Regions from separate parts of the Peribacillus sp. JNUCC41 genome, predicted to be linked through region 2. Evidence: riboswitches for the same ligand, from Rfam matches in the RefSeq annotation. Region 2 holds a riboswitch; the other holds the start of a gene.
The links. Region 2 has a riboswitch for lysine ahead of JNUCC41_RS07100 (amino acid permease). Riboswitches for the same ligand answer to the same signal wherever they lie in the genome.
Positions count from the first base shown of each region.

Region 1: linked by a shared signal. The riboswitch ahead of JNUCC41_RS01080 (aspartate kinase) and the one ahead of JNUCC41_RS07100 (amino acid permease) in region 2 are both predicted to bind lysine.

Region 1 covers NZ_CP062163.1:214,979-223,012, reverse strand. The annotation lists gene JNUCC41_RS01095 (electron transfer flavoprotein subunit alpha/FixB family protein) at 1-224, shown strand, start outside; gene trxA (thioredoxin) at 429-743, shown strand; gene uvrC (excinuclease ABC subunit UvrC) at 847-2,619, shown strand; lysine riboswitch at 2,681-2,857, shown strand; gene JNUCC41_RS01080 (aspartate kinase) at 2,946-4,178, shown strand; gene JNUCC41_RS01075 (YslB family protein) at 4,241-4,696, opposite strand; gene JNUCC41_RS01070 (succinate dehydrogenase cytochrome b558 subunit) at 5,081-5,689, shown strand; gene sdhA (succinate dehydrogenase flavoprotein subunit) at 5,760-7,511, shown strand; gene sdhB (succinate dehydrogenase iron-sulfur subunit) at 7,529-8,034, shown strand, end outside.
Region 2 covers NZ_CP062163.1:1,405,910-1,413,943, forward strand. The annotation lists gene rodA (rod shape-determining protein RodA) at 1-451, opposite strand, end outside; gene JNUCC41_RS07075 (metal ABC transporter permease) at 599-1,480, opposite strand; gene JNUCC41_RS07080 (metal ABC transporter permease) at 1,477-2,403, opposite strand; gene JNUCC41_RS07085 (metal ABC transporter ATP-binding protein) at 2,411-3,166, opposite strand; gene JNUCC41_RS07090 (metal ABC transporter solute-binding protein, Zn/Mn family) at 3,179-4,102, opposite strand; gene JNUCC41_RS07095 (LacI family DNA-binding transcriptional regulator) at 4,768-5,730, shown strand; lysine riboswitch at 5,986-6,171, shown strand; gene JNUCC41_RS07100 (amino acid permease) at 6,267-7,718, shown strand; gene JNUCC41_RS07105 (glycoside hydrolase family 13 protein) at 7,758-8,034, opposite strand, start outside.

The DNA.
Region 1 (8,034 bases), 1.2 Mb from region 2:
GGCAAACGGGTAAAGTCGTAACACCTGACCTTTATATCGCCTGCGGAATTTCCGGTGCGATCCAGCATTTAGCGGGTATGTCCAACTCCAAGGTTATCGTTGCCATCAATAAAGATCCGGAAGCTAACATATTCAATGTAGCTGATTACGGAATTGTCGGAGACCTTTTCGAAGTCGTTCCATTACTTACGGAAGAATTCAAAAAACTAAAAGTTAACGCTTAAAATAATACAAATTAGGGGGCAAGGCATTTGGCATAAGCCGATACATGTCTTGCCCCTTTCTTTGGGCTAAGAGGAAAGGACTTCGGCCTGCATATTTATTCTTTTTTTGGACATCCTACCACTGAAGCAAAATATTAGCATCGATTCGAGCAACAATGGTATACTGTCTTTAGTTATTTGAGTAAATTTGAGGAGGAAATATATATGGCTATTGTAAATGCAACTGACCAAACTTTCACAACAGATACTAGCGAAGGTGTTGTTCTTGTAGATTTTTGGGCTCCATGGTGCGGACCTTGTAAAATGATCGCTCCAGTTCTTCAAGAGCTTGATACTGAAATTGGCGATAAAGCAAAAATCGTAAAAGTGGATGTAGATGAAAACCAAGAAACAGCAGGAAAATTCGGTGTAATGAGCATCCCGACATTAATCGTCCTTAAAGACGGTGAAGTGGTTGATAAGGTTGTTGGTTTCCAACCTAAAGAAGCACTTGCTGAACTTATTGCAAAACACGCGTAATAGTAAGATAGCTAAAAAAAGCTTCAAGTCTGCGGACTTGAAGCTTTTTTCGCTATCTTGATATATAATGATTGTAAAAATGGGAGAACAGGAGGCTGAATGCATGAATCAACAAATAAAGAATAAACTTGCCCTTCTTCCCGATCAACCTGGTTGTTATTTAATGAAGGATCGTCAGGGAACGATCATATATGTAGGCAAAGCGAAGGTGTTGAAAAATCGTGTCCGGTCTTATTTTACGGGATCTCATGATGGAAAAACATTTCGGCTCGTGAATGAGATTGAGGATTTCGAATACATCGTCACCTCTTCCAATATCGAGGCTCTTATTTTAGAGTTGAACTTAATCAAAAAACATGACCCAAAATATAATGTCATGCTAAAGGATGATAAGACGTATCCTTTCATCAAGCTGACTGCGGAACGCCACCCACGTCTAATCATTACGCGAAAAGTAAAAAAAGACAAAGGGAAATATTTCGGTCCTTATCCGAATGCATTTGCAGCTAACGAAACGAAAAAATTGCTCGACCGCATCTATCCCCTAAGAAAATGCAATACATTACCAGATCGCGTTTGTCTCTACTATCATCTTGGACAGTGCCTGGCCCCATGTGTATATGAAGTAGAGGAACAGGAATATAAAAAAATGGTGGATGATATCAACCGGTTCTTGAACGGCGGGCATACTGAAATAAAAAAAGAACTGACTGAAAAAATGCTAGTGGCATCAGAAGAGCTCGATTTCGAGAGGGCCAAGGAGTTCCGTGACAAGATTGCCCACATTGATATTACGATGGAGAAGCAAAAAATGATGACGACCGATTTCATCGACAGGGATGTATTTGGGTTTGCCTATGATAAAGGCTGGATGTGCGTACAGGTATTTTTTGTTCGGCAGGGTAAATTAATAGAAAGGGATGTTTCACTTTTTCCGGTCTATGATGAACCCGAACAGGAACTTCTTACATTCCTCGGTCAATTTTACGAGATTACGAACCATTTTAAACCAAAGGAAATCTTGCTGCCTGAATCAGTGGATGCCGAAATGGCCGAAGGACTGCTTGGGGTCAAAACGATTCACCCCAAAAGGGGGGCGAAAAAAGACATGCTTAAATTGGCGAATAAAAATGCCTCCATCGCCCTTCAGGAAAAATTCTCTTTGATTGAAAGGGATGAAGAAAGAACGATCAATGCGGTGGAAAACCTCGGGAACCAACTGGGTATCTACACCCCGCATCGAATTGAAGCTTTCGATAACTCCAATATCCAGGGAAGTGACCCTGTTTCCGCTTTAGTCGTGTTCATTGATGGGAAGCCGGAAAAAAGAGAGTACCGAAAATATAAGATCAAGACGGTCCAAGGACCTGATGATTATGAATCGATGCGTGAAGTGGTCAGAAGAAGGTATTCACGAGTATTGAAAGAAGGGCTGCCGCTTCCGGACTTGATCATCATTGATGGCGGAAAGGGACATGTCGAAGCCGTTCGGGATATTTTGGAGAATGAATTGGGCCTTGAGATTCCGCTTTCAGGCCTCATTAAGGATGAAAAGCATAGGACATCGCAATTGATGATCGGAAATCCTCTTGAAATCGTACCTCTTGATTCTCGGAGCCAGGAATTTTACCTATTGCAAAGAATTCAGGATGAAGTGCATCGGTTCGCTATTACTTTTCATCGCCAGCTGCGTGGGAAAAATGCGGTTCACTCCCAGCTTGATGATATTCCAGGAGTCGGGGAAAAAAGAAGGAAGCAATTATTAAGGCATTTTGGATCATTGAAGAAAATCAAAGAGGCAACAGTCGAGGAAATCATGGAAGCTGGTATGCCAAAAGGGGTAGCCGAGGGAATCGTTAGAAAATTACAAGAATAATCTTGCTACCGATAAATCACTATGCTATGATTAAAAGGAATTTTTAACTAGACAACTTAAAAGTGCTGATAGAGGTGCGGAATTCAAGAGTAAAGACCTGGAGAAGTATGAGCTTCCATGAAAGGTTTTGAAAGGGGATGACGCCGAAGGAAGACAAGACTCATACCTTGTTTTCCTGGTCCGACATTTAATAAATGGCGGATTGTCAGGGTTTATACCCTGGAGAGCTATCTCACTGTGTTTACAGTATTGGATATGTGATCACAGCAATGAGATATTTCTCATTGCTTTTTTTATTGCCTAAAAAGTAGAGAGGGTGCATGAGGATGGCATTAATCGTTCAAAAATTCGGCGGAACATCCGTCGGTAGCGTAGAAAAAATCAAAAATGTTGCCAATCGGGTAATCGAGGAAGCGGAGAATGGAAATGAGGTAGTCGTCGTTGTTTCAGCCATGGGGAAAACAACGGACCAATTGGTTGCCATGGCCCGTGATATTTCCGGAAACCCGAGCAAAAGGGAAATGGATATGCTATTGACTACTGGGGAACAGGTAACGATTTCCCTGTTAACGATGGCATTGATTGAAGAAGGGCATGAAGCCATTTCGTATACTGGCTGGCAGGCTGGCATGCAAACGGAATCCGTTCATGGGAATGCCCGAATTTTAAACATCGATGCTTCAAGGATCCAAGCTCAGCTTCAACGGAAGAAAATAGTGGTTGTGGCCGGTTTCCAAGGTAACGACGTAAATGGGGAAATCACTACCTTGGGGCGAGGCGGTTCCGATACGACGGCGGTTGCCATCGCCGCCGCGCTAAATGCGGATAGATGCGATATTTATACGGATGTAACGGGTGTTTTCACAACGGATCCACGCTACATAAAAGGCGCGCGAAAACTCCAATCCATTTCTTACGATGAAATGCTGGAACTTGCCAACCTGGGGGCGGGCGTCCTTCATCCAAGGGCAGTCGAATATGCAAAAAATTATCAAATTCCGCTTGAAGTCCGTTCAAGCATGGTGAGAGAGTCAGGAACGATCATTGAGGAGGAAGCAACTATGGAAGAAAATTTAATTGTACGCGGCATTGCTTTTGAAGACAGTATTACGAGGGTCACAATTTATGGTTTGCCCCAATCACTTGGTGCATTATCCACAATCTTTACGACACTTGCGAAAAACCAAATTAATGTGGACATCATCATACAAAGCATGACAGCCGAGGATACGACCAATCTATCTTTTTCCACAAAAAGTGAAGATACGGAAGCGGCCTTGATCGTGCTGGAAAATAATAAAGAACAATTGGGATTCGACCGGGTCGAAACGGAGAGCGGGTTGGCCAAAGTGTCCATCGTCGGATCTGGTATGGTATCCAATCCCGGAGTGGCTGCCGAGATGTTTGAAGTGATGGCCAATACAGGCATCCAGGTGAAAATGGTCAGCACATCGGAAATTAAAGTTTCGACTGTCGTCAATGAAAAGGAAATGGTGAAGGCGGTTGAATCCCTTCATGAAGCATTTAAACTTGGTCAGCATGCAAATGTGCTAGCTTAAGTGCAGGAGTCCAATAAAAAACAGACTTCCGGTAAAAAGGGTAAGTCTGTTTTAAGGGCTAATTAGATTGGATCTCTGGGATCCCATTGGATGGTGAATATCACTTTTTTTGCGCGGCGTTTGATTTCTTCCGTTGATTCGCTGAGGAATTTTTTTTGCAGTGAAAACTGCTCGGCAAGGAAACCGGCTTCAAGCTGGAAGTGACAATCAGGGTGTAAGTCCAGGCGGCGGCTGATTATTTCACCCGTCAGGGATAATTCCATCTCGTGTTTCGTATACTTCAGGATTTCCAGATTTCCCCATCCGGCACTTTGGAAAAATTCAATAACTTCCTGATCGCCATTCAATGGGAATTTTCTTGCTAATTGTTTACCTGCCCAATAGAGGATTTGATTAGAGTCTTTTCCGAGAATATCGTTCAATAGAACTTCTCTGATTAATTCGTACCCGAAAGCTGGAACTTTGAATTCTTCAGTTTGAATCTCTTCTTCTATCGCAGCAGCAATATTTTTTTTCATAATTTATCGCCTCTTTCTGTAAATCTATTATAAACGTATTTCTTTTGCAAATTATACTGTTTTTTATTTATTTAAATAACAAATGGAAAAAAATGATAAATTATAGCGGGATATTAATAGATTAATTTGTAATTTCTCCAAAATATATACTTGATAGATTAAAAGTTGACAATTTAAACCAATAAAATCTATTCTGAAAAAGAGATTTCTTGTATCCGTTTTCTTGACGCACATTGAAGTCAGGAGTAAAATGGACATGTCACATAATTGTAAAGGAAGTATAGAGGAGTTTTTTTGACTCTATACTATATTTTCACGCGGAGATAAAAGGTAGCCACCAGATTATCTTTGCATGATTTTTCACAAATTAAGGGGGGGCACTTAGTGGCAAAGAATCGTGAGTTTGGGAATCGCAGGCTTCATTCACTTCTAGGAGTAATTCCAATTGGTCTATTCCTAATTTTTCATTTATCGGTAAACTTTATGGCAACAAAGGGAGAAGAGACTTTTAATGGGGCAGTTCATTTGATTGAGTTTACGCCCGTAAAGCTTTTGGTTGAATGGGTCGTCATCTATCTACCAATCCTTTTCCATGCTGTATACGGAATTTATATTGCCTTTACAGCAAAAAACAATTTGGGGAGATTTGGATTCTTCCGTAACTGGATGTTCATGCTGCAACGCTTGACTGGAATCATAACATTGATCTTCCTTGTTTGGCACATTTGGGAAACTAGAGTCCAAGCAGCTCTAGGGGCAACAGTTGATTTCGATATGATGGCAGAAATTTTCTCTAATCCATTCATGATCGGGTTCTATATTGTCGGTATTATCTCAGCAATTTTCCACTTTGCTAATGGATTATGGTCATTTGCAGTGAGCTGGGGTCTGACAGTTTCACCAAGATCGCAAAGAATCATGACATACTTTACATTGATCGTTTTCGTTCTTCTTTCTTATATCGGAGTTAGCGCAATTTTCGCTTTCGTATAAGAAGATAGAGTTCATTTATAAGTATTAGGAAAAACATAGCTTGGCTAATGGAAATAAGGGAGTGACAGAATTGGGTAAAGGTAAAATAGTTATCGTTGGTGGAGGTCTAGCTGGATTAATGGCTACGATCAAAGCAGCAGAGCTGGGACAACAGGTTGATTTATTTTCTTTAGTGCCTGTTAAACGCTCTCACTCAGTTTGTGCCCAAGGCGGAATTAACGGGGCAGTAAATACAAAAGGTGAAGGGGATTCTCCATACATCCACTTCGACGATACAGTTTATGGCGGAGATTTCTTGGCTAACCAACCGCCGGTTAAAGCGATGTGCGAAGCAGCACCATCGATCATCCACATGTTTGACCGTATGGGTGTAATGTTCAACCGTACTCCGGAAGGTCTTCTTGATTTCCGTCGTTTCGGTGGTACTCAACATAGCCGTACAGCATTCGCTGGTGCAACAACTGGTCAGCAATTACTTTACGCATTGGACGAGCAGGTTCGCCGTTATGAAGTTGAAGGCCTTGTAACGAAATATGAAGGCTGGGAATTCCTTGGAGCTGTTATCGATGATGAGCAAACAGCACGCGGTATCGTAGCTCAAAACCTGACTTCAATGGAAATCAAATCATTCCCTGGCGACGCAGTCATCATGGCGAGCGGCGGCCCTGGAATCATTTTCGGTAAATCAACTAACTCAATGATCAATACAGGATCTGCAGCATCCATCGTTTATCAACAAGGTGTAAATTATGCAAATGGTGAGTTCATTCAAATTCACCCGACAGCAATCCCTGGAGATGATAAGCTTCGTCTAATGAGTGAATCCGCTCGTGGTGAAGGTGGACGTATCTGGACATATAAAGACGGAAAACCTTGGTATTTCCTTGAAGAAAAATATCCTGCTTATGGTAACCTTGTACCTCGTGATATCGCGACTCGTGAAATCTTCGACGTATGTATGAACATGAAGCTTGGTATTAACGGAGAAAACATGGTTTACCTGGATCTTTCTCATAAAGACCCTAAAGAACTTGATATCAAACTTGGCGGAATCATTGAAATTTACGAGAAATTCATGGGTGAAGATCCTCGTAAAGTTCCAATGAAAATTTTCCCTGCCGTTCACTATTCTATGGGCGGACTTTGGGTGGATTATGACCAAATGACTAACATCAAAGGTTTATTCGCTGCAGGTGAGTGTGATTACTCACAACATGGCGGTAACCGTCTTGGTGCGAACTCACTTCTTTCTGCAATCTATGGTGGTTCAGTCGCTGGACCGAATGCCGTTAAATATATTGAAGGCCTTGATAAAACTTCAGAATCCATTCCTTCTTCATTGTATGAAGGGTACGAAAAACAAGAACAGGAGAAATGGAATGAAGTCATGTCTCTTGATGGTAATGAAAACGCGTATATTCTACACAAAGAACTTGGTGAGTGGATGACACAGCATGTTACTGTAGTTCGTTACAATGACAAGCTGAAAGAAACGGATAACAAGATTCTTGAGCTGATGGAACGTTACAAGAAAATTAACATCAACGACACGGCAAAATGGAGCAACCAAGGAGCTGCCTTCACTAGACAGCTTCAAAACATGATGCAATTAGCTCGTGTAATCACAATTGGTGCTTTAAACCGTGACGAAAGCCGCGGAGCTCATTACAAACCTGATTTCCCAGAACGTAATGATGATAAATTCATGAAAACAACGATGGCGACATTCAAAGGCTTGGATCAAGCACCTGAATTCCACTACGAAGATATTGATGTATCACTTATCGCACCGCGTAAACGTGACTACACAACGAAACACTAAAGAGGGGGAGCAAAAAAATGGTTGAAACTAAATCTGAGACTAAAACAGTCCGTTTTATAATCACTCGTCAAGATACACCGGATTCAGCTCCTTATGATGAGGAATTCGAATTAGCGTACCGCCCGAATATGAACGTAATTTCCGCTCTAATGGAAATTCGTCGTAATCCAGTAACTGTACAAGGCAAGCACACTACAGCAATCGCATGGGACATGAACTGTCTTGAAGAGGTATGTGGTGCTTGTTCAATGGTTATCAATGGTAAACCAAGACAATCATGTACAGCTCTTATCGATCAATTGGAGCAGCCAGTTCGTCTAGCTCCAATGCGTACATTCCCTGTTGTTCGTGATTTGCAAGTCGATCGCAGCCGTATGTTCGACTCATTGAAAAAGGTAAAAGCATGGATTCCTATCGATGGAACGTACAATCTTGGACCAGGACCTCGTATGCCAGAAAAGAAACGCCAATGGGCTTACGAGTTATCTAAATGTATGACTTGCGGTGTTTGTTTGGAAGCTTG
Region 2 (8,034 bases):
TAAGCAGCCAGATATCCGTTTGAATCGTTTTCAGCGTGTTTTTGAGATGGTGGTTCGATATGACATTGGCTAGAGCCAAAATCAGGAAAACCTTCATGAATTCCGATGGCTGAATCGAACCGACTCCCGGAATTTTGAACCAGCTTCTTGCACCATTTATATTAGGTACGATGCTACTTGGCATAATGATCAGCAAAAATAGCAAAAACAATCCGAATCCATAGGCGTACCAAGAAATTTTTTTCAGTTGGTCCGAATCTAGTGTGATGAACCCTAATACGATTCCAACCCCCACTATATACCAAAAAATTTGTTTAATTAAGAAGTTTTCAGCGTACTGTCCAGTCGTTTGGGCACTATAGATTGCTAAGCAACTTCCAACGCATAATAACAGCAATATTGTGACCAAAGAAAAATCTATTCGAGATGAAAATTTATTTTGTTCTTCCATACTTAACTCTCCCTTAAAAAGGCTCCTGCGAAACATCTATAAATACACTTATTCATTATACTTTAAACAAATAAAATCACAACTATATCGAAGAATTGTTTAAAGGCTTCTTGGAGTTATTTCCATGAAGCCTGTAGGCAGGGGGAATTATGCATGTGATTCCTTTGATTTTCTTCGTTTCAGCAATCTGCTGACCAATCCATGGCTTGGGGAGAAGAGAAAGGCCAATCCGAATAATATGGCGGCCGATCCCACCATGCAACCTGATATCGAGGCATCCAAAATGGTGGCTGAAAAGTAGCCGATGACGGAACTTAGCACCCCGACCCCGATACTGGCCCATATCATGCGGCTTAAGCGATCTGACAGCAGATAAGCCGTTGCCGCGGGTATGATGAGCATTCCAACTACTAAAATGGAACCTACACTATCAAAAGAAGCTACAGTTGTCAGGGAAATGAGGCTCATCAATAAGTAATGAAAGAACAGTACAGGAATTCCCATTGCAGCCGCAAGTGATGGATCAAATGACACGAGTTTAAACTGTTTGAAGAAAAGGAAGATCAGTATGAGGTTCAGGATAAAGCAACTGCCGACAATCCAAACAGCTTTTGGTCCAGCTTCGATTCCCGCGATTGTCATCGTGTTCCAGGGAGAATAGGCTATTTCGCCATAAAGGACATGTTCCAGGTCAAAATCTATTTGTTGCGTAAACAAGCTCACGAGTACGATCCCCGTTGCAAAAAGGGAAGTGAATACAATCCCGATCGCTGCGTCAGATTGAACGCCCGACGATTGGAAAAGCTGGATCAAGAATACGGTGAGCAAGCCGAGCGCAGCTGCCCCTATCAGCATCGGAACAGAGTCACGAGTCCCGGTTATTAAAAATGCCAATACGATTCCGGGCAAAACGGAATGACTGATGGCATCCCCAATCAACGTCAATTTCCTGACTATCAAAAAACATCCCAATACACTGCAAGCACTCGCCACCAATGCTCCGACTAAAATAATCCAAAAATCATTCATGATGAGTGGCTCCCTTTCCTTCTATTCTGTTCGAGAGAATATTTCTTTTTCGTCGATCCCCTTCTCCATATAGATGAAAGCACTCCGCGTTTAGGTGCAAATAGCATGGAAAAGAAAAACCATACCGTCGCGGATAAGACAATTAACGGTCCTGTTGGCAAATCATTGACCGAAGTACTGATCAACGTTCCAGACACACCGCTCAACATTCCGAATATGCCAGACAGGATGACCATGATATGAAGCCGCTCAGTCCAATACCTCGCAGAAACCGCAGGCGTAATCAGTAAAGAAGCCATCAATACGACACCTACAGCCTGGATACCGATCACCACAGCTGCCACGATCAGCATCATGATGAAATAATCCAGAAAAACAACCGGCAATCCCATCCCCTTAGCAAACCCAGGGTCGAAGGACAGTAATTTGAATTCTTTAAAAAATACGGTACAAGTGAAAATGAGAAAAAAGGAAACCGTCATCATCATATATACATCGGACATGACCATTGACGCCGTCTGCCCGAATAAAAAGGTATCCAATCCACTCTGGTTTCCATACTCACTCTGCTGAATCTGTGTAAGCATGACAATTCCGAAGCCAAAGAAGGAAGATAAGACGATTCCCAAGGCCGCATCCTGCTTGATCTTACTGTATCTCGTAAGCACACTGATCAAGAAGACAGCCACTAAGCCAGCCAGGGCCGCACCTATTAGAAAATAAGAAGTGGATTTCACTCCAGTTAAAATGAAGGCGACACAGATACCGGGTAACGCTGCATGTGCGAGCGTATCGCCAAGCAAAGATTGTTTTCTGAGGTAGGCAAAGCTGCCGATGACCCCGCTGCTTAATCCGAGGAACATCGTGCCAAGCAATATCCACCTTGTATTTGGATCAGTAATAATAGCCAGTATGTTCATCATGTACACCTCATTTTAATAAAAGGCCGGATTTCGTGTCTGATAGTATCGCTAAGCGGCCTCCATATGTTGCCTGTAAGTGTTCTGGAATGAATACTTCCTCCGTCGGACCTATTTTCATCACCTTTTTATTCAATAACATCGTCCAGTCGAAATATTCCTTCACGGTCGATAGATCATGGTGCACAACTAGAACGGTTTTGCCTTTTTCCTTCAATTCCATCAGCAATTGTATGATTGCTTTCTCTGTTGCGGCATCCACCCCTACGAACGGTTCATCCATAAAATAAATATCCGCTTCCTGTGCCAATGCACGGGCCAGGAATATCCGTTGCTGCTGTCCACCTGATAGCTGGCTGATCTGGCGGTTAGCATATTCAGACATCCCTACCTTTTCCAGGCACTCCATCCCCTTCTGCCTTTCGGACTTACCTGGTCGCTTCAACCAGCCGAGATGACCATATCTGCCCATCATCACGACATCGAGTGCGTTGGTCGGAAAATCCCAATCCACTGACTCCCGTTGTGGTACATAGCCGATACTCTTCCTCATCGATTTATAAGTAGAACCCCTTATTGTGATTTGCCCTGATATTTTGGGGATCAATTCGAGTATCCCCTTTATCAATGTGGACTTCCCTGCTCCATTGGGGCCAATGATCCCGATTAAATTCCCTTCCGGCACCTCAAATGAGACATCTTCGATAACAGGCTTCTTATGATAAGCAATCGTTAAATTCTCGACCTTCAAAGCTGCTAGATTCATAGTTTCTCCCCCTTATTTCAAAGCACGGACGATTGTATCGGTATTATGACGGACCATTCCGATATACGTTCCTTCTTCCGTCCCTTTTTCACCCATGGCATCCGAGAACAATTCACCGCCGATTTTCACTTTGTGACCCTGCTTATCTGCTCCTTGAATGACAGCCTCGATGGCCTTCCTTGGTACGCTTGACTCAATGAAAATCGCTTTAATTTTGTTCTTCACAAGATAATTCCGCATATCCGTCACATCTTTTGATCCATATTCCGATAATGTATTGATCCCTTGGAGCCCTCTTACGTCCAGGCCGTATGACTGACCGTAGTACCCAAAAGCATCATGTGCTGTAACGAGCACCCGCTGATTTTTTGGTATTTTATTAATTTCGTCTTGAACATATTTATCGAGTTCCTCCAATTGCAGAACGTACTCTTCATAATTTTCGCGAAACTCTGCTTCATGGTCCGGATCATTGGCAATCAATTCTTTCTCCACTGCCTCCGCCGCAACGATCCAAAGCTTAACATCAAACCATACGTGGGGATCATGTTCCGATGCACTCACTTTGCGAAGTTGGTTCCCCTTGAAGCCCTCCGTTACGGCAATCGTCGGTTTATCCTTGCTCATCATTTCAAATATATCCGTCATTTTCCCTTCAAGATGCACACCGTTATAAAAAATCATATCAGCCGAATCCAGTGTCTTAACATCACCCTGTGTCGCTTTATATAGATGGGGGTCGACTCCCGGACCCATTAAACTGGTGACCTCGACATGTTTACCGCCGATATTCTCAACCAAATCTCCAATCATTCCCGTTGTTGCAATGATATTCAGCTTACCATTGCCTTTATCACTTCCAACCGTATCATTGCCACACCCCGCTAAAATCAGCAATGCAGCAATCACGCTCCCAATAGATTTCAGAAAACCCATCCATACTCCCTCCCTTTTTCCTCTTTCTAAAATAGTTTGCCATGTGCAAAAATAAGTGTAAAAATTTTTACATTGTCGTAAACGCTAAAAAGTTTCCTCTATACAACTTATTTCATACTATACACAAATATACAAAAAAGTGCAACTATTTTTTCAAACACTTCAAAAAGGACAATGACTTTCACACATGAAAAAACTGTCAGGAATCTCTACTGGGGAGCTTCCTGACAGTTGGTCATGCCGTACATGAAACAAACTCTGAAGTTATATTTATATTGTGGGGTTCTAATGGTGAATATAAACTATGGGGGCTATTTCGGAACGTTGTGAAATTCACGGGTAAATGCGCTGATTTTACGAGTAAAGTGCCAAAATTCACGAGTAAACGCTGATTTTACGCATTCCATGTGCATTGCCACTCACTTTTTCAAGGAAATTGCCAAGTACGCAAATCCCAATTCGATTCCGCAAAGCACAAAAAGGGTGATTAAAGTTTGGAACATCATGGTCTCCTCCTCCTCTAAGACTTAAAACAATCTTAAAGGATGAAACCCATACCAGAACAAGACCTTATTTGAAGAAATCTTCAGCAGCCCCACACTGTCCTCTTGCCCTGAAATGGGTTTCATACTGTACAATATAAAAAAAGAAAAAACGGTGATACCATGACAAATATTAAAGAAATAGCTCAATGTGCCGGTGTATCTGTCTCAACAGTGTCCCGTGTATTGAATGATCATCCATATGTAAGCCCAGATAAAAGAAAGAGCGTCTTGGAGGCCATCGATCGTTTGAATTATACGAGAAACATAAATGCCATTCATCTTTCAAAAGGTAAAACCAATCTTATCGGCATCATCATCCCCTTCAACAATCACCCATATTACGGGGCAATCGTTAACGGAATCACTAAACAGGCAAATGCAATTGGCTGTCATATCGTCATCTTTCAAACAAACTATGACAGAGAGAAGGAAATCGAGGCTTTTAATATGCTGCAAATGAAGCAGCTCGATGGCATTATCGTTTGTTCAAGGATTTCGGAAATGAAAATCCTTTTGGAATATCAAAAATACGGACCAATCATTTTGTGTGAAGATACGGCCCAGGCTGAATTCTCATCCATCAGCATTGATCATTATGCAGCTTTCTCCTGTGCCCTTGAGTACGTGATTGCTAAAGGATATAAGAAAATCGGATACAGCCTCGGCCGTAAAAAGAGCAGAAATAGTTCCCATCGTACAAAGGCCTTTAACGATATCATGAGTAAACATCAACTGATAAACAATAAAGAATGGCTGTTTGAAGGCAGTTATCACATCAAAGACGGTGAACAATTGTTTCAGGAATGGAATTCGATGATGGATAAACCTGAAGCCATCATCATCACGAATGATGACACGGCGGCTGGCTTCATTCTCACCGCTAAGAAATCGGGTATAAGGGTCCCGGAGGATGTGGCCATTCTCGGTTTCAATAATGATAGCCTGGGTGAAATGCTCGACATCACGACCATTTCCTTGCCGCTGGAATGGATTGGGAAAATGGCTGTGGACCTATTTGAGAATCCTGAGGTGGTCAAACATGTAAAACTGGACTACGCCCTTATAAAAAGAAGGACCGTTTAATGATCTCCATGCTTTATTTTGGTATATAGCCATTTGAATTCTTCCTTGCCGCCATCATTCATTAACTAGGAAAAAATAACCACATAAAATAATCATTGCGATATTCATGAGATTATTTTATAATTTTGATATAGTAAAGTTTACTCAATTACTAGCAATCTATTAGCGATTGCATGAATTTCATGAGAACTATCGTCTGACGTCACTTACAAGCTGGCGCAACGATTTTAGAAAATTGAATACTTCCTCATTTACCGATGAGTTAGAGGCTGCAGCTTATAAAAGTAAAACGGACGAGATTCTGGAAAATTCAAGACTCCGTTTGAAAGGATAAATTGCCGAAGTAAGGGTATATTCCATGTATATTCTTGCTGGCGGTGTTACCGAACAGGAACACCACTGTCACGCTTTTTCAAAAAAGCGTGGGGAGCTATCTTCGGAAGGATAAACGGGTTTATTATAAACAGCCGTCGATCTTTTTCGACTGCTGTTTTTTATTTTTCGTTCCCTTCCAATAAAAAGGAGTGTAACATCAATTGTCAAATTCACAATCAGCATCAAGCCCTACTGAACTGAAAAGGAGCCTGAAAGCGCGTCATTTAATGATGATTTCATTAGGTGGAACGATTGGAACAGGTTTATTTTTAGCAAGTGGCGGTGCCATTCATTCAGCCGGTCCCGGCGGTGCCTTGGTGGCATACGCAGTCATCGGCATCATGGTTTATTACTTAATGACAAGTCTTGCAGAAATGGCAGCGTTCATGCCAGTGGCCGGTTCATTCCGTGTCTATGCATCCAAATTCGTCGATCCGTCTTTCGGTTTTGCGATTGGTTGGAACTACTGGTATAACTGGGCAATCACCATTGCCGCTGAATTGGCAGCCGTTGTCTTAATTATGAAGTTCTGGTTCCCGGATAGTCCTTCAATTATCTGGAGTGCCATTGCATTAATCACTATGTTTCTTATCAATTACATGTCAGTTAAAGGTTTCGGGGAGGCAGAATTCTGGTTTGCCATGATCAAAGTCGTGACAGTCGTCATTTTCTTGATCACGGGTGTACTGATCATTCTCGGGATCATGGGTGGGAAAGACCCAATTGGTTTTTCAAATTTCACAATGGGCGAAGGTCCCTTTAACGGTGGGTTCTTCACGATCCTGGGCGTATTCATGGCTGCCGGCTTTTCATTCCAAGGAACGGAATTGCTTGGAGTGACTGCTGGTGAAAGTGAGGATCCAGAAAAAAATATCCCAAAGGCGATCAGATCCGTTTTCTGGCGCATCATCTTATTCTATATCCTTGCCATTTTTGTAATTGGAATGATCATTCCGTTTACCGATTCACGTTTATTGAGTGAAGATGTTGCCGTAAGTCCATTCACGCTTGTATTTGAACGGGCAGGCCTTGCATTTGCTGCATCCATCATGAACGCGATCATTCTATCATCCGTACTCTCTGCCGGTAACTCTGGCATGTACGCTTCAACCCGTATGCTATGGGACTTGGCACGTGATGGGAAAGCACCGAAATTCCTAGGCAAGTTAGATAAAAGAGGAGTACCCGTGAATGCACTTATCGTGACTTCTTTAGTAGGCTGCGTTGCATTCTTAGCTTCATTTTTCGGTGATGGCGTGGTTTATATCTGGTTATTGAACGCTTCAGGCATGGCGGGATTCGTCACCTGGGTCGGGATCGCGGTTGCCCATTATCGATTCCGCAAAGCTTACGCAGCTCAAGGCCTTGATATGAATGCTTTACCATTCCGAGCAAAAGGCTTCCCATTCGGGCCTATATTCGCACTTGTCCTTTGCCTTATCATTATCATCGGACAAGGCTATCAAGCTTTCAGCAGCGATGGAATCGACTGGAATTCAATGTTTGTTTCCTACATTGGCTTAATTTTATTTTTCGCCCTATGGTTCGGCTATAAAATCAAGCATAAAACGAAAATCATTCCCCTGGAGGAATGTGATCTTAAATCAAAATAATGCGTAAAGGACCTGTTCTAAGGAGAACAGGTCCTTTTTTCATTTCAAATGATAAACACGGCATTCATATGGACGCAGAGGTTTGCTGGAGATTCCTTCTTCTTCCTGATCATAATTGCCTATCAGCCTTGTGGCTGAATATGCATGCAGCTCTTCAGGCAAAGTATAGGAGGCATCCTCTTCTTTAAAGTTACATAGCACCAACAGCTTTTCTTCTTCAAACGATCTCGTGTAGGCAAATATTCGTTCATCATCCGGCCATAGCAGTTCAAAACGGCCATAAACGACGATTTCATGTTTCTTTCGTATTTGGATA